3 regions of the Methylibium sp. T29 genome follow, and region 2 is predicted to be linked to each of the others. Evidence: predicted binding sites of a transcription regulator. Region 2 holds the regulator's gene; each other region holds the start of a gene.
What was found. The regulator sigma-54, encoded in region 2, starts transcription at its own class of promoters, with help from an activator protein. The targets are predictions, from matches to a motif close to TGGCANGNAANCTGCTTT.
Positions count from the first base shown of each region.

Region 1 (12,103 bases), on a different contig from region 2:
GCTGTCGAAGGCCTTCACGTAGCCGTCGGAGGTGCCGGTGAACAGCAGGCCGCCGGCCGTCGTCATCGTGCCGGCCCACAGCGGGAGCTTCTCCTTGTGTTCCCACGCGATCTTGCCGGTCACCGGGTCGATTGCCCGCAGCGTGCCGACGTGGTCCTCGTACAGCCGCTTGATGCGGAAGCCCTGGCCGAGGTAGGCCGAGCCGGCCTTGTAGGTCAGGTGCTCGGTCCAGTAGTCCATCGCCCAGTGGTTCGCCGGGATGTAGAACAGGCCGGTGTCCGGGCTGTAGCTCATCGGCATCCAGTTGGTGCCGCCCAGGAACGGCGGCGACACGAAGATCGACTCGCCCTTGTCGGCGCCGGGCTTGGGGGCCGGCGGACGGTTGTTGTTCTCGATCGGCTTGCCGGTCTTCAGGTCGAAACCCTTGGCCCAGGTGATGCCGTCGACGAACGGCCACGCACCGAGCAGCGCGGTCGGCTTGTTCGGATAGCCGGCGCCGGTCGCGAGCTTCTCGCGGTCGGTCACGAAGAAGAAGCCGTTGCGGTCGGCATGCGCGCCGGCCTTCACCAGCTTGCCGGACTTCGGGTCCTTGTACTCGAACAGCACGATCGAGTTGTTGCCCGAGAAGTCCCAGGCATCGTTCGGCGTGTGCTGGAAGAAGCCCTTGAGTTCGCCGGTCGACGCATCGACGTAGGCCTGACCCGAGGTGAACAGGCTGTCCCAGTTGCGCGGGTCGTCGCCTTCCTTCGTGCGCTTCCAGGTGTTCCACGGCGCCGGGTTGCCGGTGCCGATCACGATGGTGTTGTTCTCGGCATCGAACGACGCGGTCTGCCACGCGCGCCGCCGCCCTGGTGCCACGCCTCGACCAGCTTGCCGTCCTTGTCACGCGGCCACGAGGGGGCCTTCGCATCGCCGGTCACCGTGCTGTCCTTGCCGTTCAGGCGGCCCATGTGGCCCTCGACCATCGGGCGAGCCCAGACCTCGGCGCCGGTGTCGGGATCGCGTGCGAACAGCCATCCGACGACGCCGAACTCGTCGCCCGACGAGCCGTGGATCAGCAGCACGCGACCGGACTTCTTGTCCTTCACGATGAAGGGCGCGCCGGTCATCGTGTAGCCCACCTTGTGGTCACCGAACTTCTCGTTCCACACCACCTTGCCGGTGGCGCGGTCCAGCGCCACGACGCGTGCGTCGAGCGTACCGAAGTAGACCTTGTCGCCGTAGATGGCGGGGCCGCGGTTGACGACGTCGCAGCACGGACGGATGTCGTCGGGCAGGCGGTGTTCGTAGGTCCACAGCTGCCGGCCGGTCTTCGCGTCGAGCGCCGTGAAGCGAGAGTAGGAACTGGTCGCGTAGATCACGCCGTCATGCACCAGCACCTGGCCTTCCTGGCCGCGCTGCTTTTCGCCGCCGAAGGAGTGGCTCCATGCCGGGACGAGCTTCTGCACGTTGGCGGTCGATATCTGCTTCAGCGGGCTGTAGCGTTGGGCCTTCAGGCCCAGACCGTAGCTCAGGACGTCGGTGCTCGTGCGGTCGTCGTTCGAGATGTCTTCCCAGGTGACGTTCTTGACGGCGTGCGCACCCTGGGACAGTCCCAGGACGGCCAGCGCCGCTGCGACGGACAGGGCGTGACGGACGGGATGCTTGCTCATCGGTATCTCCTCATGTTGTGGTGTACGAGCGAGCCGGAGTCTAGGAAGCGGGGTCCACGGTGTATCGGGAGATCGCCCGCGCGAGATCGGGAGATCCTCCCGCTCGCCGCGATCGGGTCAGGAATGACGATTGCTGCCTGCCCGGTGTGCATGCGATCGACGTAGCAAAGGAGACACCCATGGACTTGAGCAAGCGCCTCGTGGTCTGGCTCGCCTTGCTCGCGGCGCTGTGGCTGGGGATCACGCTGGTCTACACCGCCGTGGCGCTGCGCTCGGGCATCCAGGACGAGATGCAGGGCGCCAACGCGGTGGTGGAACTGCTGTCGACTGCTGCGGAGGCAAACCTCGGCGACGCGCACAGCCAACTCCGGCTGCAGGCCCTGCTCGCGGAGGGGCATGCACGGCACCTGCGGGTGCGCTGGGCCGATGAGCCGAGTCAGGACAACCTGGAGCAGGTGTCACTGCTCCACGACTACGCTCGCCGGCTGGCGCCCGCGGGAAAGCCCGTGGCCCAGCACCGCATCGCGATCGGTCCGCGAACGCTGATCGTCGAACCGGCGCCCGACAGCGAGATCGACGAGGTACTGGGCGATGTGCTGCCGTTGCTGCTGCTGTTGCTCGTGGCCGGCGGGGCGATGCTGTTCGGCGTGTGGTGGATCGTGCGCCAAGCGCTGGCGCCGGCCAGCGTGCTGTGTGCCGGACTGGCCCGGCTGCAGGCCGGCCAGCCGGAACCGGGCTTCCCGGCCTTGAGGCTGCGCGAGTACGCGGCTATCGCGCGGGGCATCGACGAGCTCGCCGCCGGACTGGCCACGGCGCGGTGCGAGCAGAGCCGGCTCACCCAGCGACTGATCGACGTGCAGGAGCGCGAGCGGCGCAGGCTGGCGAGCGACCTGCACGACGAGTTCGGCCAGCATCTGACCGCCATGTCGGCCACGGCTTCGCTGCTTCAGCGCCATGCCGCACGGCTTGATCCGGTAGAGCTGGCGCGCTGCGCGGACCAGATGGTCGCTTCGCTGGGATGCATCCGACTGCAGCTGCGCACGCTCTTGAGCCGGCTGCGGCCGCACGGGCTCGAGGCCGAAGGACTGGCGCACGAACTGGCGGGCTTGATCGATCGGGCCCGGGCTCATCACCCAACGGTGACGATCCGGGCCGACATCGCCGTGCCGCTGCCGGCACTGCCAGAGGATGCCGCGCTCGCGCTCTACCGCAGCCTGCAGGAAGCGTTGACGAACGCCTACCGACACAGCGGCGCCGGCGAAGTGCAGGTTCGTATCGATGTGCCGGCCGTGCAGCGTGTGCGGATGCGGGTGATCGACGATGGCTGCGGCCGCGCCAGTGCGCTGCCGCGGGGTGGCCTCGGCCTGCTCGGCATGCGCGAGCGCCTGGCCATGGTGGGTGGCGGATTGCGACTGGTCGACAACGCCGGTCCTGGCCTGTGCGTCGAAGTCTGGGTGCCGGTGCCGGCCGTCGCCGTCACCGAGTCACTCGAGGGAGAAATGCTTGATACACGTCTTGCTGCTTGACGATCACGCGGTGGTGCGGGCGGGGTACCGGCAGCTCATCGATGCCGAGCCCGACATGTGCGTGGTCGCAGCCTGCGCCACCTCGGCTCAGGCCTGCGAGCAACTGCGCCTGCAGCAGATCGACGTCGCCGTCGTCGATCTCAGCCTGAAGGACGACAGCGGCCTGCAGGCCATCCAGAGATTGCGCGCCCGGCTGGCCTCGCTGCGGATCCTGGTGTTCACGATGCACGCCCAGCAGAGCTATGCACTGCAGGCCTTGCGCGCCGGTGCGCTGGGCTACCTGACCAAGGACTCCGACCCGCAGGCGATGCTGGATGCGGTGCGTCAGGTCGCTCAGGGCCGCCGGGTGTTTTCCAGCGAACTGGTCGAGGCGATGCTCGATCCCCTGGAAGTGGAGCGCGGCGGGCCGCTGCGGCAGCTCACGCCGCGCGAGTTCGATGTGCTGCGGCTGGCCGCCCAGGGCCTCGCGACGCGTGCGATCGCCGAGGCCATGCACCTCGGCGACAAGACGGTGCTGAACTACATGTCGCTGATCCGGCAGAAGCTGGGTGCAGCGAACGACCTGCAATTGCTGCGGCTGGCGGCGCAGAACGGCCTGGTCGAGCTCTGACCACGGCGCGGTGCCGGCGCCGACGCAGATCCGTCCGGACCTGGTTTTCGCCGGCACTGCACCCGGTGGCGCTCAACGGCCGGCGCCTGGCGGCCAGTAGAGCTTGCGGTAGATCGTGTTGCGGCTGATGCCCAGTCGCCGGGCGGCGACCGAGATGTTGCCGCCGGCCTCGGCCAGCGCGCGGCGGACGGTGTCGTGCTCGAGCTGGTGCAGCGTGCTGCGTCCGCCCGGCGCTTCGCCGACCTGGGCGCTGCCGAGGCCGTCGGGTGCTGCCGCGTCCGAGGGTTGCGGGTTAGTGTGCTGGGCCATGCTCACCGGCGGCCGAGAGGCGGCGACCGAGGCGGGCTCCTCGTCCAGTGTGCGACGCGCATCCTGCAGAAAGTCTTCGGACAGGTGGTCGACGGTGATCACGGCATCGTCGCCAGCCATCGCCACCGCGGTGCGCAGCACGGTGGCCAACTGGCGGATATTGCCCGGCCAGCGGCAAGCCTGCATCAGCCGCAACACCTCGGCGTCGAGGCGCAGCAGACGACCACGGCACTCGCGCTTGAGCAGCTTCTCGGTCAGCGCCAGCAGGTCGGTGCGCTCGCGCAGCGCCGGCAACTGCACCACCAGGCCGTTCAAGCGGTAGTACAGGTCCTCGCGAAACTGCTTGCGGTCGATCAGTTCTCGCAGCGGTTGATGGGTCGCGCTGATGACCGACACATCGACCGGCAGCGCCCGCGTGCCACCGAGCGGCGTGACCTCACGTTCCTGCAGCACCCGCAGCAGCCGCGCCTGCAGGCCCAGCGGCATGTCGCCGATCTCGTCGAGGAACAGCGTGCCGCCGTGCGCCTGCAGGACCTTGCCCACGGCGCCCTTGCGGCGCGCGCCGGTGAACGCGCCTTCCTCGTAGCCGAACAGCTCCGACTCGATCAGGGTCTCGGGGATCGATGCGCAGTTGACGGCAATGAAGGGGCCGCTGGCGCGGCGCGAGCCCTGGTGGATCGCGCGGGCCAGCATTTCCTTGCCGGTGCCGGTCTCGCCCTGGATCAGCACCGGGATGTCGCGGTCGAGCACTCGCTTGACGCGCGTGACCACGTCGTCCATGCGCGCATCCCCGGTCTGCAGCTGTCGCAGGCTCGGCGACGGCGGCACGGCATTGGGATGGGCCGTCGGTTCGCGAGCGGTGTCGGGCAGCGCGTCGCGGGCGGCCGGCTCGCGGGCCGCCTCGTGGGCGAGCGCCTCCGGCTGATCGTCACGGGCGCGGCCCAGTTGGTGCCAGCCGGTGCCATTGAAGCGGGCGTTCGCATGGATCTGGCGGCCGTCGGGCAGGCTCAGCTCCAGTGGCGTCGACAGCGTCGAGCCGAAATGGTCGACCAGCGCTCCGAGCGACACGCCGAACAGGCCGGTGACCGTGTTCATCCGCAAGGCCGCGCCCGACAGGCGCAGCATGTCCAGTGCGGCGCGATTGGCGGCCAGCAGCTTGCCGTCCTGCCCGACGGAGACGATGCCTTCCATCAGCGTGCCGAGATAGTCGCGACGCAGGTGGAAATGCAGGCGCAGGGTCTGGTGGCTGTCCTCGATCAGCCAGTGGTTCTGGATCATGCGCGCCGACATCTTCACCAGGCCCATCGTGTGGACGTGGAAGGAGTGGTGATCGCCGCTGACGTCGAGCACGCCGACCAGGTTGCCGCGCGGATCGAAGATCGGCGAGGACGAGCAGGTCAGGAACTGGTTGGCGTGGACGAAGTGCTCGTCGGCATGCACGATGGTCGGCGTTTCGGTGACCAGCGCGGTCCCGATGGCGTTGGTGCCCTTGCTCGATTCGCTCCAGTTGACGCCCGGCGCCAGCGCGACCTTGGACGCACGCGTCAGGAAGTCGTCGTGACCGATCGAATGCAGCACCGTGCCCTGCACGTCGGTCAGCAGCACCATGCTCTGCGTCGCGAGAATCTGCTCCAGCAGCATCTCCATCACCGGCACCGCATGGAGCGACAGACAGCGGTTGCGCTCCCGGGCCACCGCCAGATCCGAGCGCATCAGCGGGGTGTGGTCCGGCGGCCGGATCGGGCTCAGCCGCAGCGAGGCACAGCGTTCATGCGACTGCGCGATGGTGTCGACGTGACCCGGGTCCGGCGGCAGCCAGACGCTCGTCGCGGAATGGCCGAACCCGGACGGGCGCCGGCTGTCACGCTGGGCAGCGCGCGTGGCGGTGGGGGATGCGGTCATCGTGTCTCCTTGGGGGCGTCAGCCTCTCGGGCGGCCGGCAGCCGCCTCTGCTGTGTGTCCATTGCCTAGGCGTTTGAACGCCTTGTCGTCACTGCCTGAATCGTCCCCCTGTCACCGTGCCAGCCTGGCCCTGCGGCACATCCATGGGGAGCGTCAGTATGCTCCAGTGTGGAGCAAAATGACGGTGTGAACCGTCACGAGCAGGGGTTCGGGGCAGAACTGTGGCGATGGCACATCACTTGCACCCTCGGACTGTCCCTCTGATTTGGAGCATCTTTCTATGAACTTTCGTACCCAGTGCCTGCGCCATCTCGTCGCGCTGAGCCTGATCGCCGGCGCCGCGGGCGCCTACGCCCACGGGGACGTCACGCCGCAGGCCGTCGATACCCAGTCGCTCCCCGCGCTCGGTGATACATGGCGCGCCGAGAATCCGTACCGCAAGAACGACGAGGCCATCAAGATCGGCACCTCGGCCTATAACCAGAACTGTGCCCGCTGCCATGGCCTGGAGGCCATCTCCGGCGGGATCGCTCCCGATCTGCGCAAGCTCGACGGCGAATGCGCCACGCTGAAGGACGACAAGAAGAAGGCCGCCTGCGTGAAGGAAATGGACGAGTATTACGCCACCACGGTGCGCCACGGACGCACCCGCAACGGCGCCGTCTACATGCCGCCGTTCGAGGGCGTGATGCAGCAGGAAGCGGTCTGGGCCATCAAGAGCTACCTCGAAACCCGCCGCGAGAAGCCGCTGTGATCTCCCGTCGCCGGTTGCTGGGGGCCTCCGCGGCACTGGCGCCGCTGTCCGCGCCGCTCCGTGCCGAGGGCAGCGCGCTGGAACGCGTGCGGCGCAGCGGGAGGCTGGTGGTGGCGGTCTACCAGGACATGCCGCCGTTCAACCTGAACGGTCAGGGCGTCGATGTCGATCTGGCCGCGGTGCTGGCCGACAGCGTGGGCGTGCCGCTCAGCCTGTTGCCGATCCCGGCCGGCGAGAGCGTCGGCGACGACCTGCGCAACGCCGTCTGGCGCGGCCACTACCTCGGCTGGGGTCCGGCCGACGTGATGCTGCATGTGCCGATGGACCGCCCGCTGATCGAGGCCAATCCGCAGGTGGAGGTGTTCGGCGCCTACTACCGCGAGACGGTCATGCTGGCCTGGGACAGCGAGCGCGGTCCGACGCCCGAGACCATCGAGGCCCTGCGCGGGCAGAAGATCGCGGTGGCGGGCGTGTCCCTGCCGGGCTACCTGCTGGCCAGCGCCGACTCCGGCGCCCTCCGCGACACGCTCAGCACCCAGCACGCCGACGGCGTGGCAGCGGCGAAGACCCTGCTCTCCGGCGAGGTGGTGGCGGCCGCCGGCCTGGCCTCCGAACTGGAGGCGACGCTCGCCGGCCAGCCGCGCTACAAGATCGTGCCGCTGCCGCCGATCCCGCGAGCGCCGCGCAACGGCTGGGTGGTCGGCTGTGCCGTGAAGCGCGGCGCGACCGACCTGGCGCAGGTGATGCAGCGCCGCCTGATCGACCTCAACAACGGCACAGGCCTGCGCGATCTCTTCCGGCGCCACAACGTCGTCTGGCGCGGCTGATCGCCGCCGACCGGCCTCGGCGCCGGTCAATAGCTGCGGCCCTTGCGGTATTGCGCATGGGCGCGCCGCGCCAGCGGGCTGACGGCGGCGATCGCCGCCTGCGACGCGCCCGCGTGCGCATGGCAGACCGCGAGGCCGAGCGCATCGGCTGCGTCCCGGCTCGGCTCACCGGGCAGCGACAGCAGCCGCGCCACCATGGCCTGCACCTGCTCCTTGCGGGCGTGGCCGTGGCCGACGATCGCCTTCTTCATCTGCAACGCGGTGTACTCGGCCACGGCCAGATCGCCCGACACCAGCGCCGCCAGTGCCGCGCCCCGGGCCTGACCGAGCAACAGCGTCGATTGCGGATTGACGTTGACGAACACGATCTCGACCGCGGCGCAGTCCGGCTGGTAGCGCGCCGCGACCTCGCGCACACCCTCGAAGATGATCTTCAGCCGCCCCGGCAGGTCGCCGTTCGGCAGCGCGTCGGTGCGTACCGTGCCGCTGGCGATGTAGTGCAGCCGCGACCCCTCGCACTCGACCACGCCGAATCCGGTGGTGCGCAGCCCTGGATCGATGCCGAGGATCCGTGTCGCCATCAGAAGCTCAGGTTGAAGTACCAGCGCACGGAATGGAAGAACACAGGCGCCGCGAAGCACAGCGGCGCCACGCGGTCGAGCAGGCCCACCGCACCGGTGACCGAGGCGCGGTTGCCCCAGTAGTGCACGCCGGCGTCGCGCTTGAGCGCCTTCATCACGAACTCGCCCATCGTGCCGCAGGCACTGGCGATCAGCGCCATCACCATCGCTTGCCCCGGCTTGAAGGGTGTGATCCAGTACAGCAGACCGCCGACGATCGCCGCCACCAGCGCGCCGATCAGCCAGGCACGGTAGCTGAAGCTGCGGCTGATGTGGCGCGCCACGGGGCGGCGGCGCAGGCGCCGGCTCGCGGCCTCCTGAGCGATGTGGGCCACCGCGACCACCAGCACCAGGAAGAACACCAGGAAGGCCCCGCGATCCTCGCGGTTCGGAAACTGCAGCAGCAACAGCGCCGGTGTATGGCTCATGCCGTAGACGCAGACCATGATGCCCCACTGGATCTTCGCGTTGCGCTCGAGGAAGCGCTCCGGGTCGCCGGCCAGCGCGCTCACCACCGGGATCGCCAGGAAGATGTAGACCGGAATGAAGACCGAAAACAGGTCGAAATTGCGGTTGGCCACCAGCAGGTACTGCAGCGGCAGCACGATGAAGAAGGCCAGGATCAGGCTGCGGTGATCGCTGCGCCGCGTGTGCATCAGAGTGATGTACTCGCGCAGCGCCAGGAAGCTGAGCACGCCGAACAGCAGTGTCGCCCCCGCCGCACCCGACACCCAGGCGAGCCAGAACACCGAGGCGCCGATCCACAGGGCGCGCAGCTCGCGCTTGAACCGTTCGTGCCGGTCGCGGCTCTCTTCACCGCGCTCGCGCAGCGAGCGCAGCAGGGCCACGGCGCTGATCAGCAGCAGCGCGCCGAACACCAGCAGGAACAGCAGGCCCACCTGCTGCGAGGCACTGAGCTGCCGCAAGCCGCTCATGCCGCGACGTCCTTCAGCACGACCACGGCCGCGCGTGCGCGGTCGAGGAAGTCGCGCTTGCTCTCGCCGGGCGTCAGCGGCGCCAGCGGCGCGCCGAAGGTCACCGAGCACAGGATGGGCACCGGCACCACCTCCCCCTTGGGCATCACGCGCTGCACGTTGTCGATCCATGCGGGGATCAACTGCACCGTGGGGAACTGCTCGGCCAGGTGGTACAGGCCGCTCTTGAAGGCCTGCGGGTCGCCGCGGTTGCTGCGCGTGCCCTCGGGGAAGATCACCAGCGAGTCACCGCTTCGCAGGGCCTCGACGAGGGGCTCGAGCGGGTCCTGGTCGTCCGTGCGCTGGCGCGCCACGTAGACCGCGTTGAACACCTCGCGCGTGATCCAGTGGCGCAGCGGGCTGGCGGTCCAGTAGTCCTTCGCGGCGATCGGCCTCGTACGGGCGCGCAGGTCGCGCGGCAACGCGGCCCAGATCAGCACCCAGTCGAGGTGGCTCTGGTGGTTGGCGAAGTAGATGCGCTGCTCTGCCTTCGGCGGGCAGCCGTACCAGTGCCCCTGCGCCCCGGTGATGAGCCGTGCCAGGAAGGACAGCAGCAGGCCTACCGAGTCGGCGGCGGCGGACATGGTCCCCTGCTATTCGGAGCACGCGCCACAGGGCCCCGCTGCCGGCCGTGCTCAGTGCCTGAAGTGACGCACACCTGTCAGCACCATCGCGATGCCGCGTTCGTTGGCGGCGGCGATCACCTCGTCGTCGCGCAGGCTGCCGCCGGGCTGGATGACGCTGCGCGCTCCGGCATCGGCCAGCACGTCGAGGCCGTCGCGGAACGGGAAGAAGGCGTCGCTCGCGACCGCCGAGCCGGCCAGGCTCAGGTCGGCGTGGCTGGCCTTGATGCTGGCGATGCGCGCGCTGTCGAGCCGGCTCATCTGGCCGGCGCCGACGCCGAGCGTCATGCCGTCGCCGCAGAACACGATGGCATTGCTCTTGACGAACTTGGCCACCTTCCACGCGAACAGCAGGTCGGCCAGCTGTCCGTCGGTCGGCGCCAGCTTCGTGACGACTTTCAGGTCCTGCAGTCCGAGCACGTGGTTGTCGGCGCTCTGGATCAGCAGACCCGAGCCGACGCGCTTGATGTCGTGCGAATTGAGGCCGCGCGACCAGGCGTCGGGCGCGTCGCGCTGCACGCCGTCGAGCGAGATCTGCAGCACGCGCGTGTTGGCCTTGGCGGCGAACACGGCGCGCGCCTCGTCGGTATAGCCGGGGGCGATCAGCACCTCGACGAACTGCTTCGCGATCGCCTGCGCTGCCGCGCCGTCGACCGGAACGTTGAAGGCGATGATGCCGCCGAACGCGGAGGTCGGGTCGGTGCGGAAGGCCTTGCCATAGGCCTCGGCCGCGTTGGCGCCGAGGGCCACGCCGCAGGGGTTGGCGTGCTTGACGATCACGCAGGCCGGCCCGTCGACGGAAGCGTCGAAGCCTTTCACGCACTCCCACGCCGCATCGGCGTCGGCGATGTTGTTGTACGACAGCTCCTTGCCCTGCAGCTGCACGGCGCTCACCAGCGAGCCAGGCGCCGGGTGCAGGTCGCGGTAGAACGCGGCGCTCTGGTGCGGGTTCTCGCCGTAGCGCAGGTCCTGCAGCTTGACGAAGCGGCCGTTGCTTTGCGCCGGGAACTCGGCGCGCGTGCCGTCGGGGCGCAGCGCCGACAGGTGGTCGCTGATGGCCGCGTCGTAGTTGCTGATGCGGTTGAAGGCCGCGACCGCAAGCGCGAAGCGCGTGCTCTCGCTCACCCGGCCGTCCTGCTGCAGGTCGGCCAGCACGCCGGCGTACTGCGAGGCGTCGGTCAGCACCGCCACGTCCTTCCAGTTCTTGGCGGCCGAACGCACCATCGCCGGTCCGCCGATGTCGATGTTCTCGATCGCGTCCTCCAGCGTGCAGCCGGGCTTCGCGACTGTGGCCTCGAAGGGGTAGAGGTTGACCACCAGCAGGTCGATCGTCTCGATGCCGTGCGCGGCCAGCGAGGCCATGTGCGCCGGCAGGTCGCGGCGCGCCAGCAGGCCGCCGTGGATGGTCGGGTGCAGCGTCTTCACGCGACCGTCGAGCATCTCGGGGAAGCCGGTGTGGTCGGCCACCTCGGTGACCGGGAGGCCGCTGTCGGCCAGCAGCCTGGCCGTGCCACCGGTCGAGAGCAGCTTCACGCCCAGCGCATGCAGGGACCGGGCGAGTTCGACGATGCCGGTCTTGTCGGAAACGGAGAGGAGGGCGGTGGCCATGGCGGTCGTGGAAGCGGGGTAGGGGCGGAAAACGGAGTACGGCGCGCTCAGGGCTTGATGAGCTTGTGCTCGAGCAACTTGCGCCGCAGGGTGTTGCGGTTGATGCCCAGCCACTCGGCGGCGCGTGACTGGTTGCCTTCGGCGTGCTGCATCACCACGTCGAGCAGCGGCTTCTCGACCACCTGCAGCACCATGTCGTAGATGTTGCGCGGATCGGCGCCGCGCAGGTCCTTGAAGTAGGCATCGAGGCCCTCGCGAATGCACGCGTCGATGTGCTTCTTGGTCATGCAGCCTCTTGTTCGAAGGACGGTTCGAGCGCCGCTGCTGCTTGCGGCAGCAGCTCATGCTCGACCCCGAGGGCATCGAAGAAATCGCCGACAGCGGCGACTTGCGCCTCGCAGCGCTCCAGTGTGTTCATTCGGGCGCGGAACAGGGCACCGCCCGGCAACGCGTGCACTGCCCAGCCGATGTGCTTGCGCGCGGTGCGCACGCCGGCGTATTCGCCGTACAGGCCGTAGTGGTCGTGCAGGTGTTCGATCAACCAGGCCTTGGCCTGCGCGGTACGCGGCGGCGGCAGGCGCTCGCCGGTGGCGAGGAAGTGCGCGATCTCGCGGAAGATCCACGGCCGCCCCTGCGCAGCGCGGCCGACCATCACCGCGTCGGCGCCGGTTGCGGCGAGCACGTCGCGCGCCTTCTCG
Region 1 is NZ_AZND01000023.1:1,322-13,424, reverse strand. Features, by position in the region: partial or broken gene x551_RS05495 (methanol/ethanol family PQQ-dependent dehydrogenase) at 1-1,652, opposite strand, end outside; gene x551_RS26975 (ATP-binding protein) at 1,832-3,178, shown strand; gene x551_RS05485 (response regulator transcription factor) at 3,156-3,788, shown strand; gene x551_RS05480 (sigma-54-dependent Fis family transcriptional regulator) at 3,861-5,999, opposite strand; gene pedF (cytochrome c-550 PedF) at 6,280-6,753, shown strand; gene x551_RS05470 (ABC transporter substrate-binding protein) at 6,750-7,580, shown strand; gene ruvC (crossover junction endodeoxyribonuclease RuvC) at 7,607-8,161, opposite strand; gene x551_RS05460 (phosphatidate cytidylyltransferase) at 8,161-9,135, opposite strand; gene x551_RS05455 (lysophospholipid acyltransferase family protein) at 9,132-9,758, opposite strand; gene purH (bifunctional phosphoribosylaminoimidazolecarboxamide formyltransferase/IMP cyclohydrolase) at 9,810-11,405, opposite strand; gene x551_RS05445 (Fis family transcriptional regulator) at 11,453-11,692, opposite strand; gene dusB (tRNA dihydrouridine synthase DusB) at 11,689-12,103, opposite strand, start outside.
Region 1: pedF (cytochrome c-550 PedF) is a predicted target of sigma-54. The motif match lies at 6,228-6,245, and genes of this name have one in related genera.

Region 2 (4,499 bases):
AGTCCAAGATCACCGAGCGCGAGCAATCGGGCCGGACGATGTACCGTGTGCGCGTCGGCCCGTTCGTGCAGCGCGCCGAGGCCGAGAAGGTGAAGGAAACGCTGGACGGCGCCGGCATGGTGTCGGCGCTGGTGCGGGTGCAGAAATGAACTTCGCGGCGTGGGGATGACTCCACCGCTGCGTCTGTCTGAACGCTGAAAGGATGCTCATGAACCGTCGTGACTTCACGACCCTGTCGCTGGCCACCACCTGCGTCGGACTGCTGCCGGCCTTCGGCCACGCCCAGGGCGGTCCGGTCGAGGGCAAGGACTACGTGAAGCTGTCGCAGCGCCAGCCGACGCAGGACCCGAAGAAGCTCGAGGTCGTGGAGTTCTTCTGGTACGGCTGCCCGCACTGCCACGCCTTCGAGCCGATGCTCGAATCCTGGGTCAAGAAGCTGCCGCCGGACATCACCTTCCGGCGCCTGCCGGTCGCCTTCCGCGAGGTGCCGTTCGTGCTGCACCAGAAGCTGTACTTCGCGATCGAGGCCCTGGGGCTGGTCGACACCCTGCACCGCAAGGTCTTCACCGCGATGCACGTCGAACGCAATCCGCTGAACACGCCCGAGGCGATCGGCGACTTCGTGGCGAAGAATGGCGTCGACAAGGCCAAGTTCCTCGACGTGATGAACTCGTTCTCGGTGCAGACCAAGGCCCGCCAGGCCGCCGCGCTGTCGGCCGGCTACAAGATCGACGGCACGCCGGCGATCGGCATCAACGGGTCCTACTACACCTCGGGTTCGCTGGCCGGCAGCAACGACCGCGCGCTGGCGATCACCGACCACCTGATCGCGCAGATCCGCAAGGGCGGCTGACCCTCGTTTGGCGTCGACGCGACAGCGGCCGTCGGAGCGGCGGCCGGCCGTGGCAAGCGATCGAACTCACCCTAGAATCGGCAGCAAGATTCATGCCGATTCCCTCCATGTCCGCTCCGACCCCCTATCCTGCATCGCGGTGCACCTTGCTGGCGCAGCTGTTTGCCGGGCCGTCCTGGCGGTGCTGGGGCTGGCCCTGCTGCCGGCCTTCGCCGCCGAAAAGGCTGACCGCAGCCAGCCGCTGGCCTTCACTGCCGACTCGGCCCGGGTCGACGAGGTCAAGCAATTGAACATCCTGTCGGGCAACGTCGAGATCACCAAGGGCAGCATCGTCATCCGCGCCGACCGCGTGGAGGTGCGCCAGAGTCCCGAGGCTACCAGTCCGCGGTGGCGACCGGCTGGCCGAACAAGCGTGCCTACTTCCGCCAGAAGCGCGGCAGCAACGACGAGTACATCGAGGGCGAGGCCGAGCGCCTCGAGTACGACGGCCGCGGCGACACCGTGCGGCTCGTGAACCAGGCCGTGCTGCGGCGCTTCCGCGGCAGCACGCTGGCCGACGAGGTGGCCGGCAACACCATCTCCTACGACAACGTGACCGAGGTCTTCCAGGTGCTCGGCGGCCCGGCCTCCGCGGCCGCGCCAGGCCGGGTGCGCGGCGTGCTGACGCCGCGCGAGAACCCGGCTTCGGCGCCAACTCCGGGGCGGGGACGCGGCCATGAACACGGCGATGGCGAGCCGCCTGGAGGCTCGCGGACTGCAGAAGAGCTACGGCGCCCGCAAGGTCGTCAAGGACGTGCACCTGGCCGTTGCGGCCGGCGAGGTGGTGGGCCTGCTGGGCCCGAACGGCGCCGGCAAGACCACCAGCTTCTACATGATCGTGGGCCTGGTGCGCGCCGACGCCGGCGAGATCCGCATCGACGGCGCGCCGATCGAGCGCCTGCCGATCCACCAGCGCTCGCGCCTCGGGCTGTCCTACCTGCCGCAGGAGGCCTCGATCTTCCGCAAGCTCACCGTCGAGGAGAACATCCGCGCGGTGCTGGAGCTCCAGTTCGACGAACGCGGCAAGGCCTACACCAAGGCACGCATCGACGAGCTGCTCGACGGCCTGCTGCACGACCTGTCGATCGACAAGCTGCGCGACAGCCCGGCACCGGCACTGTCGGGCGGCGAACGGCGGCGCGTCGAGATCGCCCGCGCGCTGGCCACGCAGCCGCGCTTCATCCTGCTCGACGAGCCGTTCGCCGGCGTCGATCCGATCGCGGTGATCGAGATCCAGCGAATCATCGGCTTCCTCAAGAGCCGCGGGATCGGCGTGCTGATCACCGACCACAACGTGCGCGAGACCCTGGGCATCTGCCACCGCGCCTACATCATCAGCGAAGGACGCGTGCTGGCCGAAGGCACCCCCGAGCAGATCGTCGAGAACGCCGACGTCCGCAAGGTCTACCTCGGCGAGCACTTCAGGATGTGATGAAGCCTTCCCTGCAGGTCCGTTTTTCGCAGCATCTGGCGCTCACGCCGCAGCTTCAGCAGTCGATCCGGCTGCTGCAGCTTTCCACGCTCGAGCTTCACCAGGAAGTCGAGCAGATGCTGGAGCAGAACCCCTTCCTCGAAGTGGAGGAAGATGCGCCGACCCCGTTCGACGCGCCGGTGGAGCGCGCCACGGCCACGGAGCGCCAGGCCGATGACGCCTGGGAGGGCTCGGGGTCCGAGGTGGCCGCCGACCCCGAGCCGGTCGCGGTGGATGCGGCCGAGTTCGGCACCACCGAGCGCGAGGACTGGGAGAACGGCACCGAGCGCGAGGACTTCGACGGCATCCGCGAGACGCCCGGCAAGGCCGGCAACAACGACAGCGACGAGTTCGACCCCATGGAGCGCAGCAGCGCCGGGGTGAGCCTGCAGGACCACCTGCGCGACCAGTTGCGCGGCATGCGCCTGAGCGACGAGGACCGCGGCGCGGTGATGGTGCTGATCGAATCGCTCGACGAGGACGGCTACCTGGCCGACCCCCTGGAAGAGATCGCCCAGCGCCTGGCCGGCGACGAGGACGACATCGCGGTCGAGGAGCTGCTCGACCGCCTGCGCTGCGCGCTGAAGTGGCTGCACAACCTGGAGCCGCTGGGCGTCGGTGCGCGCGACCTGTCAGAGTGCCTGACGCTGCAGCTGCGGGCCGGACCGCGCTGTGAGGCGCAGATGATCGCGATCCTGATCTGCAAGTACCACCTCGAGTTGCTGGCGCGGCGCGACGGCAAGAAGCTGATGGCCGCCACCGGCGCCGACGAGGAGCTGCTGAAGGCCGCGCAGGCGCTGATCGTGCGCTGCGAGCCCAAGCCCGGCCGGCCCTTCACCAAGGCCGAGGCCAACATCATCGTGCCCGATGTCATCGTGCAGAAGGCCGGCCGCGGCTGGCGCGTGGTGCTCAACCCCGACGTGATGCCCAAGCTGCGCATCAACGACCTCTACGCCCAGGCCATCAAGCAGCAGCGGGGCGCGCGCACCGAATCGGGCGCGGGCCTGAGCTCGCGGCTGCAGGAGGCGCGCTGGTTCATGAAGAACATCCTGCAGCGCTTCGACACCATCCAGCGCGTGTCGCAGGCCATCGTCGAGCGCCAGAAGGCCTTCTTCAGCCATGGCGCGATCGCGATGAAGCCGCTGGTGCTGCGCGAGATCGCCGACGAGCTGGGTCTGCACGAGTCGACCATCTCGCGCGTGACCACCGCCAAGTACATGTCCACGCCCTACGGCACCTTCGAGCTGAAGTACTTCTTCGGCTCCTCGCTCAACACCGAGGCCGGTGGCAATGCGTCGAGCACCGCGGTGCGTGCGCTGATCAAGCAGCTGGTCAGTGCCGAGGACGCCAAGAAGCCGCTGTCGGACAGCCAGCTCAGCAGCATGCTGGAAGAGCAGGGCATCCAGGTGGCACGCCGCACGGTGGCGAAGTACCGCGAGGCGCTGAAGATCGCGCCGGCCAACCTGCGGCGCACGATGATGTGACGACGAGGTCTCGGGCCCGAACCGGCAACAAGACCCAGCGCCCCGCCCGGTGTCGACCGAGGCGCGAGCGCAACCCTCGAACCCCTCTGCACGCATGAACGTCGCCCTTCCGCCCGACGCCCCGCCGTCCTCCTTGTTCCTCCCCTGCGCGGCCGGCGTCGAGGCGCTGCTCGCCGACGAGGTTGCCCGGTTGCTGCCGGGCGCGGCGGCGCAGACGCAGCGCGGCGGCGTGATGGTGCGCGGCGGCCCGCGCGAGGCGATGGCACTCAACCTCGGCAGCCGGCTCGCCCAGCGCGTGCTGTGGCAGGTGGCCGATGCGCCCTACCGCAGCGAGGACGACCTGTACGCGTTGGCCCGCAGCCCGCGCTGGCCCGACTGGATCACGCCGACGCAGACCCTGAAGGTGGACGTGACCGCGCAGCGCGCGCCGCTCAAGAGCCTGAACTTCGCCGCGCTGCGCATCAAGGACGGTGTCTGCGACGCGATGCGCGACGCGCTCGGCGCGCGCCCGAGCGTCGACACCCGCCGCCCCGACCTGCCGCTGCTGCTGCACCTGGCGCCCGAGCACGCCACGCTGTATGTCGACACCTCGGGCGAGGCGCTGTTCAAGCGCGGCTGGCGCGAGGACCAGGGCGAGGCGCCACTGAAGGAG
Region 2 is NZ_AZND01000243.1:175-4,673, forward strand. Features, by position in the region: partial or broken gene x551_RS18515 (SPOR domain-containing protein) at 1-149, shown strand, start outside; gene x551_RS18520 (thiol:disulfide interchange protein DsbA/DsbL) at 209-853, shown strand; partial or broken gene lptA (lipopolysaccharide transport periplasmic protein LptA) at 1,035-1,393, shown strand; gene lptB (LPS export ABC transporter ATP-binding protein) at 1,569-2,324, shown strand; gene x551_RS18530 (RNA polymerase factor sigma-54) at 2,324-3,847, shown strand; partial or broken gene x551_RS18535 (THUMP domain-containing protein) at 3,942-4,499, shown strand, end outside.

Region 3 (12,103 bases), on a different contig from region 2:
TCGATCGCCACGTGTGTGTCGATGCCGTTGCTGTCGAGGAATGCGTTGCTGCAACCCTGGCGCCGGTGCTGCCGTTCGCGCGCTCGTGCGGCACGTTCGGCGACGGCCTCGCTCGGGTCTCCGTCGGGAAGGGCCGACAGCGCCTCGGGGCCGACCGCCGGCACCTCCACCTGCAGGTCGATGCGGTCGAGCAGCGGGCCGCTGATGCGGCCCTGGTAACGAGCCACCATGTCGCTGGAGCAGCGGCAGGTTCTCAATGTGGAGCCGGCGTGGCCGCAAGGGCAGGGGTTCATCGCCGCGATCAACTGGAAGCGCGCGGGGAATTCGGCCTGGCGCGCCGCGCGCGAGATCGTGATGCGACCCGTTTCCAAGGGCTCACGCAGGGCCTCCAGCGCGGCGCGAGGAAACTCCGGCCACTCGTCGAGGAACAGCACGCCGTGATGGGCCAGCGAAATCTCGCCCGGCCGCGGTGGTGATCCGCCGCCGACCAGCGCGACCGCGGAAGCACTGTGGTGCGGGGCACGCAGCACGCGCTCGCGCCAGCGACCGGCGTCGAAGCGTCCCACCAGGCTCAGCACGGCCGCGGACTCCAGCGCCTGTTCGTCGCTCAGCGGTGGCAGCAGGCCGGCGAAGCGCTGCGCCAGCATCGACTTGCCGGCCCCTGGTGGACCGACCAGCAGCACGCTGTGCTGGCCCGCCGCGGCAACCTCGAGCGCGCGCTTGGCGGCGGCTTGCCCCTTCACGTCGCGCAACTCGCCCCACCGGGGTGCCGTCGGCGGACGCGGCCAGGGCGTGGCCGCCGACAGGGGCTGCGCTGCGTCGCCGGGCAGCAGCGCACTGACCACGTCGAGCAAGTGCTTGGCGGAGCGCACCTGCAGTCCTTCGATCAAGGCGGCCTCGCGCGCACTCGGGTCCGGCAGCACCAGCGGGCGTTCCCGGCCCTCATGTCGCGCGGCCAGCGCCATCGCCAGCGCACCCCGTACCGGCCGCAGGTCGCCGGCGAGCGACAACTCTCCGGCGAACTCCAGATCGGCCAGTCGCCCCGCATCGATCTGGCCGCTGGCGGCCAGGATGCCCAGCGCGATCGGCAGGTCGAAGCGGCCCGACTCCTTGGGCAGATCGGCTGGCGCCAGATTGACCGTGATGCGCTGGTTGTGGGGAAACGCCAGGCCGCTGTTCAGCAGTGCGGCACGGACTCGCTCACGCGCCTCCTTGACTTCGGTGTCGGCCAGACCGACGAGCGTGAAACTCGGCAGACCGTTCGCCAGATGCACCTCGACGGTGACTTCGGGGGCATCGAGCCCATCGAGAGCACGGCTGTGGACAACGGCGAGCGACATGTCCGATCGATCATGGCATCGCGCCTCCGCCACCACGAGCCCACCGAAGGGTGGTTGGCTCGCACTTTGGCACCGCAGGGGTGCCAAAAGTTGCAGACATCCCTGTTTTGGGGCGCCACCGATACAAGCGTCCCCGGTTCGGCTCGCGACTCCCTGTTATGGCGCAGTGGCACAGAACCTGCTGAGTCGTCGTTCGTGCTCTGAACCGAGACCTTGTAACCGTCCCGTCCACCCAAGGAGAACGCCATGAAGATGGTGACTGCCATTGTCAAGCCCTTCAAGCTTGACGAAGTTCGTGAGGCCTTGAGCGCTATCGGCGTTCAGGGCATCACGGTGACCGAAGTCAAAGGCTTCGGCCGCCAAAAGGGCCACACCGAGCTGTATCGCGGTGCGGAGTACGTTGTCGACTTCCTGCCCAAGGTCAAGATCGAGGCAGCCGTCGATGACGCCATCGTCGACCGCGTGATCGAAGCGATCGAAGCCTCGGCCCGCACCGGCAAGATCGGTGACGGCAAGGTCTTCGTCACCAACCTCGAGCAGGTGATCCGCATCCGCACCGGCGAAACCGGCAAGGACGCGCTCTGAGCGCTTTCAACAGGAACGAGTCAAACATGAGAAAGCTCATTGCCTCCCTCGCCACGTCGTTGGCGCTCGGCGTTGCGGTACTCGGTTTCGCCGATGTCGCGATGGCCCAGGAAGCTGCATCGGCGCCCGCCGCTGCCGCAGTCGTCGAAGCGGCCGCCGCCGCTACCCCTGCTGCCGAAGCCTCCGCGCCCGAAGCGGCGCCGGCCGCAGCCGCGCCCGTGCCCAACAAGGGCGACGTCGCGTGGATGCTGGTGTCCACGCTGCTGGTCATCATGATGTCGATCCCCGGCCTGGCGCTGTTCTACGGCGGCCTGGTGCGCAGCAAGAACATGCTGTCGGTGCTGATGCAGGTCTTCGTGGTGTTCTCGCTGATCAGCGTGCTGTGGTTCATCTACGGCTACAGCCTGGCGTTCACCGAAGGCAACGCCTACATCGGCGGCTTCGACCGGCTGTTCCTGAAGGGCGTGTTCGATCCCGCCACCGGCGCATTCGCGATGGGTGCCACCTTCAGCAAGGGCGTGGTCATCCCTGAGATCGTGTTCGTCGCCTTCCAGGCCACGTTCGCGGCGATCACCTGCGGCCTGATCGTCGGCGCCTTCGCCGAGCGCATCAAGTTCAGCGCGGTGCTGCTGTTCGTCACGCTGTGGTTCACCTTCAGCTACACGCCGATCGCCCACATGGTGTGGTACTGGATGGGTCCGGACGCCTACACCGGCAAGGAAGTGGTTGATGCCATGAATGGCAAGGCCGGCCAGATCTGGCAGTGGGGTGCGCTGGACTTCGCTGGCGGCACTGTGGTGCACATCAACGCCGCCGTCGCGGGTCTGGTGGGTGCCTACATGGTCGGCAAGCGCATCGGCTACGGCAAGGAAGCCTTCACGCCGCACTCGCTGACGCTGACGATGGTCGGTGCCTCGCTGCTGTGGGTGGGCTGGTTCGGCTTCAACGCGGGCTCCGCGCTGGAAGCCGGCAACAGCGCCGCGCTGGCCTTCCTGAACACCTTCTCGGCCACGGCCTGTGCCGTGCTGGCCTGGTGCGTCGGTGAGTCGCTGTTCAAGGGCAAGGCCTCGATGCTGGGTGCGGCGTCGGGTGCGGTGGCCGGCCTGGTGGCCATCACGCCGGCCGCCGGCAACGTCGGCATCGTCGGCGCCATGGTGATCGGCCTCGTCGCCGGCTTCGCCTGCCTGTGGGGTGTCAGCGGCCTGAAGAAGCTGCTCGGCGCGGACGATTCGCTCGACGTGTTCGGCGTCCATGGCGTCGGCGGCATCGTCGGTGCGCTGCTGACCGGCGTGTTCAACTCGCCGGCCCTGGGCGGCCCGGGCTACGTGACCGACTGGGTCACCGCCAGCGTCATCTCGGCGGCCGACTACTCGATCGCCTCGCAGGTGTGGATCCAGGCCAAGGCCGTGCTGCTGACCATCGTCTGGTCGGGCGTGGTCTCGGTGGTGGCCTACAAGATCACCGACCTGGTGATCGGCCTGCGCGTTAGCGAGGATGCCGAGCGCGAAGGCCTCGACATCACCTCGCACGGCGAGACCGCGTACCACAAGTGATCTCTCCGTGAGTTGCCCCGTGCCGGCCCACGCCGGCCGGGGCTTGCAGCCAGGCCGCCTTCGGGCGGCCTTTTTTATGGCCGGACTTGCAAGCAGCGCGCGAACCGCCACCTGCCTAGAATCCCGTTTCCGGTTACGCCAAAGGCTTGCTCCATGGTCCCCCACCTCATTACCGCCCTGAACGGACCGATCAACGAGCTGGAGCAGCGCATCCTCGAGTCCATGCCGGCGATCGAGCGCTGGTTCCGTCTCGAGTGGATGGAGCACACGCCGCCGTTCTACAGCTCCGTGGACGTGCGCAACGCCGGCTTCAAGCTGGCGCCGGTCGACACCAACCTCTACCCCGGCGGTTTCAACAACCTCACGCCCGAGATGCTGCCGCTGGCGGTGCAGGCGGCGATGGCGGCGATCGAGAAGATCTGCCCCGAGGCGAAGAACCTCCTTCTGATCCCCGAGAAGCACACCCGCAACACCTTCTACCTGATGAACGTGCAGCGTCTGGTGCAGATCTTCGGTGCTGCCGGCCTGAACGTGCGGCTGGGGACGCTGGACGACAGCATCACCGAGCCGACGCGCCTGGCGCTGCCCGACGGCTCCGAACTGACGCTCGAGCCGCTGCTGCGCAGCAAGCGCCGCCTGGGGCTGAAGGATTTCGACCCCTGCACCATCCTGCTCAACAATGACCTGTCCGCGGGCATTCCGAAGGTGCTCGAAGGCCTTCACGAGCAATACCTGCTGCCACCGCTGCATGCAGGCTGGGCGGTGCGGCGCAAGAGCCAGCATTTCCAGGCCTACGAGGAAGTGGCCAAGAAGTTCGCCAAGCTGCTGGGCATGGACCCGTGGCTGATCAACCCGATGTTCGCCAAGTGCGGCAAGGTCAACTTCCAGGACGGCACCGGCCAGGAGTGCGTGCAGAGCCATGCCGACGCGCTGCTCGGCAAGATCCGCCGCAAGTACAAGGAGTACGGCATCCAGGAGAAGCCGTTCGTCATCGTCAAGGCCGATGCCGGCACCTACGGCATGGGCATCATGACGGTGCGCGACGCCAAGGACCTGGACGAGCTCAACCGCAAGGCGCGCAACAAGATGAGCGTCATCAAGGACGGCCAGGAGGTCTCCGAGGTGATCATCCAGGAGGGCGTGCCGACCTACGAACGCATGAACGACGCCGTGGCCGAGCCGGTGGTCTACATGATCGACCGCTACGTGGTCGGCGGCTTCTACCGCGTGCACGCCGAGCGGGGCATCGACGAGAACCTCAATTCGCCGGGGGCGAGCTTCGTGCCGCTGGCCTTCGCCGAAAGCCACCATCTGCCGCGGCCGGGCGAGAAGCCCGGTGCCAGCGCTCCGAACCGCTTCTACATGTACGGCGTGATCGGACGGCTGGCGATGCTGGGCGCCAGCTACGAACTCGAAGCGACCGACCCCGACGCCGAGGTCTACGAGTAGCGCGCGCCGGCTTCGCGCCGAGGCGGCATCGCGTTGCTGCGCTGCAACAACCCAAAGCGGATCCGCCCTGGGACGCAGCGCAGAATGGGGGCCCTCGCCGACCCCGCGCCCATTTCGTGCACTCTCGATCCTCCGATCCACCGACCGGCTCCAAGCTGGCGGCCCTGACCCTCGGCGCCGTCGGCGTCGTTTACGGCGACATCGGGACCAGTCCGCTGTATGCGTTGAAGGAGGTCTTCGCGCACGGGCGCATCGACATCACGCCGGACAACATCTACGGCATCCTGTCGCTGGTGGTGTGGACGCTGACGGTCATCGTCTCGCTCAAGTACGTGCTGCTGATCCTGCGCGCCGACAACAACGGCGAAGGCGGCCTGATCGCGATGCTGGCGCTGGCCTCCACGGCCGTGAAGGAGCGGCCCGCGCTGCGCCGGAGATTGCTGATCCTCGGTGTGTTCGGCACGGCGATCTTCTTCGGCGATGGCGTGATCACGCCCGCCATCTCGGTGCTGTCGGCGGTGGAAGGTCTGGAGGTCGCCGCGCCCGGGCTGCACCGCTACGTGGTGCCGGTGACGCTGGTGGTCCTGACGCTGCTGTTCGCCGCGCAGCGCTTCGGCACCGGCGGCATCGGCAAGTTCTTCGGGCCGGTGACGGCCGTGTGGTTCATCGTGCTGGCGCTGCTCGGCGTGGTGCACATCGTCGAGAACCCGGCCGTGCTGGCCGCGCTGAGCCCGCACTACGCTCTCGCCTTCATGTGGCAGCACCCCGGCACGGCCTTCGTGTCGCTCGGCGCCGTGGTGCTGTGTGTGACCGGGGCCGAGGCCTTGTATGCAGACATGGGTCACTTCGGCAAGCGGCCGATCCGCCTCGCGTGGTTCAGCCTCGTGATGCCGGCGCTGATGATCAACTACTTCGGCCAGGGCGCGATGCTGCTGCAGCGGCCGGAGACGGTGAAGAATCCGTTCTACGAGATGGCCCCCGAGTGGGCGCTCTACCCTCTGATCGTGCTGGCCACGCTGGCGACGGTGATCGCCTCGCAGGCGCTGATCACGGCCGCGTTCTCGGTCACCAAACAGGCGATCCAGCTCGGCTACTTCCCGCGCCTGCGGGTCACCCACACCTCGGTCAAGGAGACCGGACAGATCTACGTGCCGTTCGTGAACTGGGGGCTTTACACCTGCATCGTGCTGGCGGTCGTGACCTTCGGCTCCAGCAGCAAGCTGGCCTCGGCCTACGGCATCGCGGTGACCACCGACATGCTGATCACCACGACGATGACCTTCTTCGTGATCCGCTACAGCTGGAAATACCCATGGGCGCTGTGCGTCGCTGCGACCGGCTTCTTCTTTCTGGTCGATGCGATGTTCTTCGCGGCCAACGCGATCAAGATCCTCGACGGGGGCTGGTTCCCGCTGGCCATCGGGGCGGCCATGTTCACGCTGATGATGACCTGGAAACAGGGGCGCCGGCTGATGAGCGAGCGCCTGCGCGAGGAGGCGATCGACCTGAAGAGCTTCCTGGAGTCGGTGTTCATCAGCCGCCGACGCGGGTTCAGGGCACGGCGGTGTTCCTGGCGGCCGAGCAGGGCAGCACGCCGAACGCGCTGCTGCACAACCTCAAGCACAACAAGGTGCTGCACGAGCAGAACCTGTTCGTCACCGTCAGGCACCACGAGGTGCCGTGGATCCCGTTCAGCAAGCGCTGCGAGATCGAGTCGCTGGGCCACTGCTGCTGGCAGGTGACGCTGAATTTCGGCTTCAAGAACGAACCCGACGTGCCCGAGGCGCTGGCGCTGCTGCGGGGCCGTGGCGTGCAGCTCGACGACATGGAGACCAGCTATTTCCTGTCGCGCGACATCGTCATTCCGACCATCGGCAAGGGCATGGCCATCTGGCGCGAGAAGCTGTTCTGCAGCATGCACCGCAACGCGGCGGCGGCGGCTGACTTCCTGAACCTGCCGACCAACCGCGTCGTGGAGCTGGGCTCGAAGGTCGAGATCTGAGCGGGCCGCGTTACTGCAGCCGCGTCGGCGCGCCGACCAGCTGCACCACCACCAGCCGCACGTTCTTCTGCAGCGCCGAGATCGCCTGCCGGTCGCCCGACAGGTGCTTCAGCAGGCACTGCTGGAACAGGCCGTCGAAGGTCGCGTAGATCACGCTGGCCGGCAGGCGCAGCGGCTCGCCGGCCAGTTCGGCGAAGCGCGACATCACGCGCCACATCATCTTCTCGAGGCTCTTGTCGATCTCTGCCACGTCGGTGCGAAAGCCCTCGTCGAACAGCGATTGCGCGCGCAGGTCGTACCACAGGCGGTGCAGCGGCGCCTCGCGGCGCACCGTCTCGCCGAGGACGGCCAGGAAGCCCGTCATCAGCTCGTCGAAGCTGGTGGCCTCCGCCGTCACCTGGTCGTAGCGCACGACGCAGCGCGCCTTGTACTGGCGCATGCTGCACAGGATCAGGTCGAGCTTGTCCTTGAAGTAGTAGTGCAGCACGCCGTGCGAGAACTCGGACTTCTGCGCGATCTCGCGCAGGCTGGTGCGCGCATAGCCCAGTTCGGCCAGGGCCTGCAGCGCAGCCGCGCCGAGCTCGGCACGGCGCTCGGCGAACTTGTCGACTCGGGGGGCGGCGGCGCGGGTCATGGATCGGTACGGAACGGTCGCGGATGCTGTCCAAGATAGCACAGCGCAAGCCCTGGCCAGTCTGCGGCGCGGAGAATCTGGACGACTGTCCAAAAAATACTTGACGCTTGTCAAGGCCACTCCTAGCATGCATCGAACGGTCGGCCTCCACGACCGACGAGGAGACAGCATGAGCAACAAGAAGCCCGTCGTCGTCTACGGCGCCTCCGGCTACACCGGCCGCCTGATCTGCGAGTACCTTCGCGAGTACGGCATCCCGTTCATCGCCGCGGGTCGCAGCGCGGACAAGCTGCAGACGGCGATGCAGTCCAACGTGCCGGGCATCGAGACCGCGAGCTACGAGATCGCCGAGGTGCCGCACAGCGTTGCGGCGCTGACCGAGCTGTTCCGCGGCGCGTCGGTGGTGCTGAACACCGTCGGACCGTTCGCGAAGTTCGGCCCGGAGGTCGTCGAGGCCTGCCTGGCCGCCCGCTGTCACTACACCGACACCACCGGCGAGCAGGACTGGCTGATCACGCTCGACGAACAGTACGGCGCCCAGTTCGCCGCCGCCGGCCTGCTGCTGTCGCCCGGCCTGGCGCACATGTACACCACCGGCGAGATCGCCGCGCAGCTGTGCCTCGAGACGCCGGGGCTCGACACGCTCGACATCGCCGTGTTCTGGGGCGGCAGCCCGACGATCGCGTCGACGCAGACCATCCTGGTCAATGCTGCGACGTCCAAGGCCTACTACCTCGACCAGAACAGGTACGTCGAGTGGCAGCCCGACGCGGGTCTCTACAACGTGACCATCCCGGGCCAGCACGAGGCCGCGCTGGCGCTGCCCTGGGGCGGCACCTCGCATCCGGTGTGGTTCAAGCGCGACCCGCGTGTGGCCACCGTCAAGGTGCTGGGCGGCGTGTTCAACAAGCCGCTGATGCAGGGCGTGCCGCTGATCGTCGCGGCGGCGCTGAAGGCGACCGAGGGCATGAACCCCGAGGAGCGCTACGCCGCGCTGGCCCAGACGGCTGCCGGCGTGATGAATACCATGCCACCACGCGAGAACCCGCGTCTCAACAAGTCGGTCGACTCGGTCCACGCGTCCGGCCCGCTGGTGCGCGCGCACTGCGTGATCTTCGGCAACTGCAACTACAAGCAGACCGGGTTGCTGCAGGCGTTTGCGGCGGCCTCGCTGCTGCAGCAGGCGCCCCGGCGCGTCGGCTTCGCCTCCGGCTGCCAGGCCTTCGGACATCACGAACTGCTCGGCGCCCTGCGCAGCTTCGGCCTGGTGCAGGCGCCGATCCTGACCGTCCACCGCTAGGCCGCGCGATGCGACTGGTCGACTACCTCGACAAGGGCGCCCAGCTCAGCGCTGACGCGCCCTGCCTGACCATGGGCGACGCCGACCTGAGCTACGCCGACGTGCAGCGCATCAGCCACCGCGTCGCCCGCGGCCTGCAACGCTCGGGCATCGCACCGGGCGACAAGGTCGCGGTGCTGTCGAGCAACCACGCGCTGGCCTTCGCCTGCGTGTTCGGCATCTCGCGCGCCGGCGCCGTGTGGTGCCCGATCAACCCGCGCAACGAGGCGAGCGAGAACCGCTACGTGCTCGACGCCTTCGACTGCGCCTGTGTCATCTTTCACAGCAACTATGCGCCGATGGTCGAGCAGATGCGCGCCGGCCTGCCCAAGCTGCGGCTGCTGGTCTGCCTCGATCAGCCGGCGCCGTTCGCGGCGGGCTTCGGCGACTGGCTGCATGGTCTTGGCGACGAGCCGCTGCACGTCGAGCCGCCCGACGACCTGGCGATGATCGCGGGCACCGGCGGCACCACCGGCAGTCCCAAGGGCGTGATGCTGACCGGCCGCAACCTCGAGACGATGTCGGCGCTGACGCTGATGGGCTATCCGTTCGACGGGCGGCCTTCCTACCTGGCGCTGGCGCCGCTGACCCATGCGGCCGGCGTGCTGTGCCTGCCGGTGATGGCGCTGGGTGGCCGCGTGGTCATCATGCCGAAGCCCGATCTGGGCGAGTTCCTCGCGCTGATCGAGCGCCACCGCATCACCCACACCTTCCTGCCGCCGACGCTGATCTACATGCTGCTGCAGCACGAGCGCCTGGCCACGGCGAGGCTCGATTCGCTGCAGTGCTTCTGGTATGGCGCGGCGCCGATCTCGGCGGCGCGGCTCGAGGAGGCGTTGACCAAGATCGGCCCGGTGATGGCGCAGCTGTTCGGGCAGACCGAGGCGCCGATGATGATCTCGATGATGTCGCCCCGCGAGCACTTCCAGACCGACGGCGCGGTAGCGCGCGCGCGCCTGTCGTCGGCCGGCCGGCCCGGCCCGCTGGTCCAGGTGGCCACGATGGACGGCGAGGGCCGCCTGCTGCCCACCGGCGAGACCGGCGAGATCGTGGTGCGCGGCTCATTGGTGATGGCCGGCTACTACAAGGATCCCAAGGCCACGGCCGAGGCCGGCCGCCACGGATGGCACCACACCGGCGACATCGGCCGGCTCGATGCCGACGGCTTTCTCTTCATCGTCGACCGCGCCAAGGACATGATCATCACCGGCGGCTTCAACGTCTACTCGGTCGAGGTCGAGCAGGCGCTGATGCAGCATCCCGACGTGCAGGACAGCGCGGTGATCGGTCTGCCCGACGACAAGTGGGGTGAGCGCGTGGTGGCGGTGTTGCAGCTGCACGCCGGCCGCAGCGTGAAGCCCGAGGACATCCAGGCCTTCGTCAAGGCCCGCATCGGCAGCGTCAAGTCGCCCAAGCAGGTCGAGATCTGGTCCGACCTGCCACGTTCCAAGGTCGGCAAGGTCTTGAAGAAGGACATCCGTGCCTCGTTGCTGAAGCCTGCAGAATCGAGTTGAGCTGCCTTCCAGCCACCGCACCCATCGGAGAGCCGCCATGGCCAACAGAGTCTGCATTGCCGGCGTGGGCATGATCGCCTTCGCCAAGCCCGGCGCCAGCGAGCCCTATCACCTGATGGCCGCGCGGGCCGGTCGCCAGGCCCTGGCCGACGCCGGCATCGGCTACGACGCGCTGCAGCAGGCCTACGTGGGCTATGTCTATGGCGACTCCACGAGCGGCCAGAAGGCGGTCTACGAGCTCGGCATGACCGGCATCCCGGTGATCAACGTCAACAACAACTGCTCGACCGGCTCGACCGCGCTGTTCCTGCGCGCCAAGCGGTGGAGAGCGGCGCCGCCGACTGTGTGCTGGCGCTCGGCTTCGAGCAGATGAAGCCCGGCGCGCTCGGCACGGTGTTCGACGACCGGCCCAGCCCCTTCGAGGACTTCGACCGCGAGGCCGAGGCCTTGGTGGGCATGCCGGAGCTGCCGCTCGCGCTGCGCTACTTCGGCGGGGCCGGCCTCGGCCACATGCAGAAGTACGGCACGCCGCTGGAGGCCTTCGCCCGGATCCGCGCCAAGGCCAGCCGCCACGCCGCGCGCAACCCGCTGGCGCTGCTGCGCAAGGAGCTCAGCACCGAGGACGTGATGAACGCGCCCATGCTCTGGCCCGGCGTGATGACGCGCCTGATGGCCTGCCCGCCCACTTGCGGCGCGGCGGCGGCGGTGCTCGTCTCCGAGGCCTACGCCAGGAAGAACGGCCTGCGCACCGACGTGGCGATCCGCGCCCAGGCCATGACCACCGACCGGCCCGACACCTTCGACAGCCGCGACATGATGAAGGTGGTGGGGGCCGGCATGAGCCGTGCCGCTGCGCAGAGCGTCTACGAGCAGGCCGGGATCGGTCCCGAGGATCTGGACGTGGTGGAACTGCACGACTGCTTCGCGCACAACGAGCTGATCACCTACGAGGCGCTCGGCCTGTGCCCCGAGGGCGGCGCCGCCGCCTTCATCGACGCCGGCGACAACACCTACGGCGGTCGCGTGGTCACCAACCCCTCGGGCGGCCTGCTCTCCAAGGGCCATCCGCTCGGCGCCACCGGCCTGGCGCAGTGCTACGAGCTGACCCACCAGCTGCGCGGCACGGCCGAGCAGCGCCAGGTCGACGGCGCGCGCGTCGCGCTGCAGCACAACCTGGGGCTGGGCGGGGCGTGCGTCGTGACCTTGTACGAAGCGACCGCCTGAGTCTGCAGGCGGCGCGGCGCCGGCGCTGAAGACGCGGGGCTGCGCCTGGCGCGGCCGTGCGCCGGGATACTCCGGCCATGCTGCGCCGCTTCGTCACCGACTTCTCGCTCTCCGCCGCCACTGCCGGCTTCGTGGCCACGCTGGTCGGCTTCACCAGCTCGGTCGCCATCGTGTTCCAGGCGGCGCAGTCCTTCGGCGCGACGCCCGCGGAAACCAGCTCGTGGATGTGGGCGCTGGGGCTCGGCATGGGCCTGACGACGCTGCTGCCCTCGCTGCGGTGGCGCCAGCCGGCGATCACGGCCTGGTCGACGCCGGGCGCGGCGCTGCTCGCGACGGCCGGCGCGGGCTACACGATGGCGGATGCGGTGGGGGCCTTCCTCGTCTGCGCCGCCCTCATCACGCTGGCCGGCGTCACCGGCTGGTTCGAGCGGGTCATGAGCCGCATCCCGGTCGCGCTGGCGTC
Region 3 is NZ_AZND01000072.1:572-12,674, forward strand. Features, by position in the region: gene x551_RS10745 (YifB family Mg chelatase-like AAA ATPase) at 1-1,340, opposite strand, end outside; gene x551_RS10750 (P-II family nitrogen regulator) at 1,587-1,925, shown strand; gene amt (ammonium transporter) at 1,952-3,478, shown strand; gene gshA (glutamate--cysteine ligase) at 3,632-4,927, shown strand; partial or broken gene x551_RS10765 (potassium transporter Kup) at 5,044-6,929, shown strand; gene x551_RS10770 (TetR/AcrR family transcriptional regulator) at 6,940-7,563, opposite strand; gene x551_RS10775 (DUF5938 domain-containing protein) at 7,733-8,863, shown strand; gene x551_RS10780 (long-chain fatty acid--CoA ligase) at 8,872-10,416, shown strand; partial or broken gene x551_RS10785 (lipid-transfer protein) at 10,454-11,640, shown strand; gene x551_RS10790 (benzoate/H(+) symporter BenE family transporter) at 11,718-12,103, shown strand, end outside.
Region 3: x551_RS10750 (P-II family nitrogen regulator) is a predicted target of sigma-54. The motif match lies at 1,508-1,525, and genes of this name have one in related genera.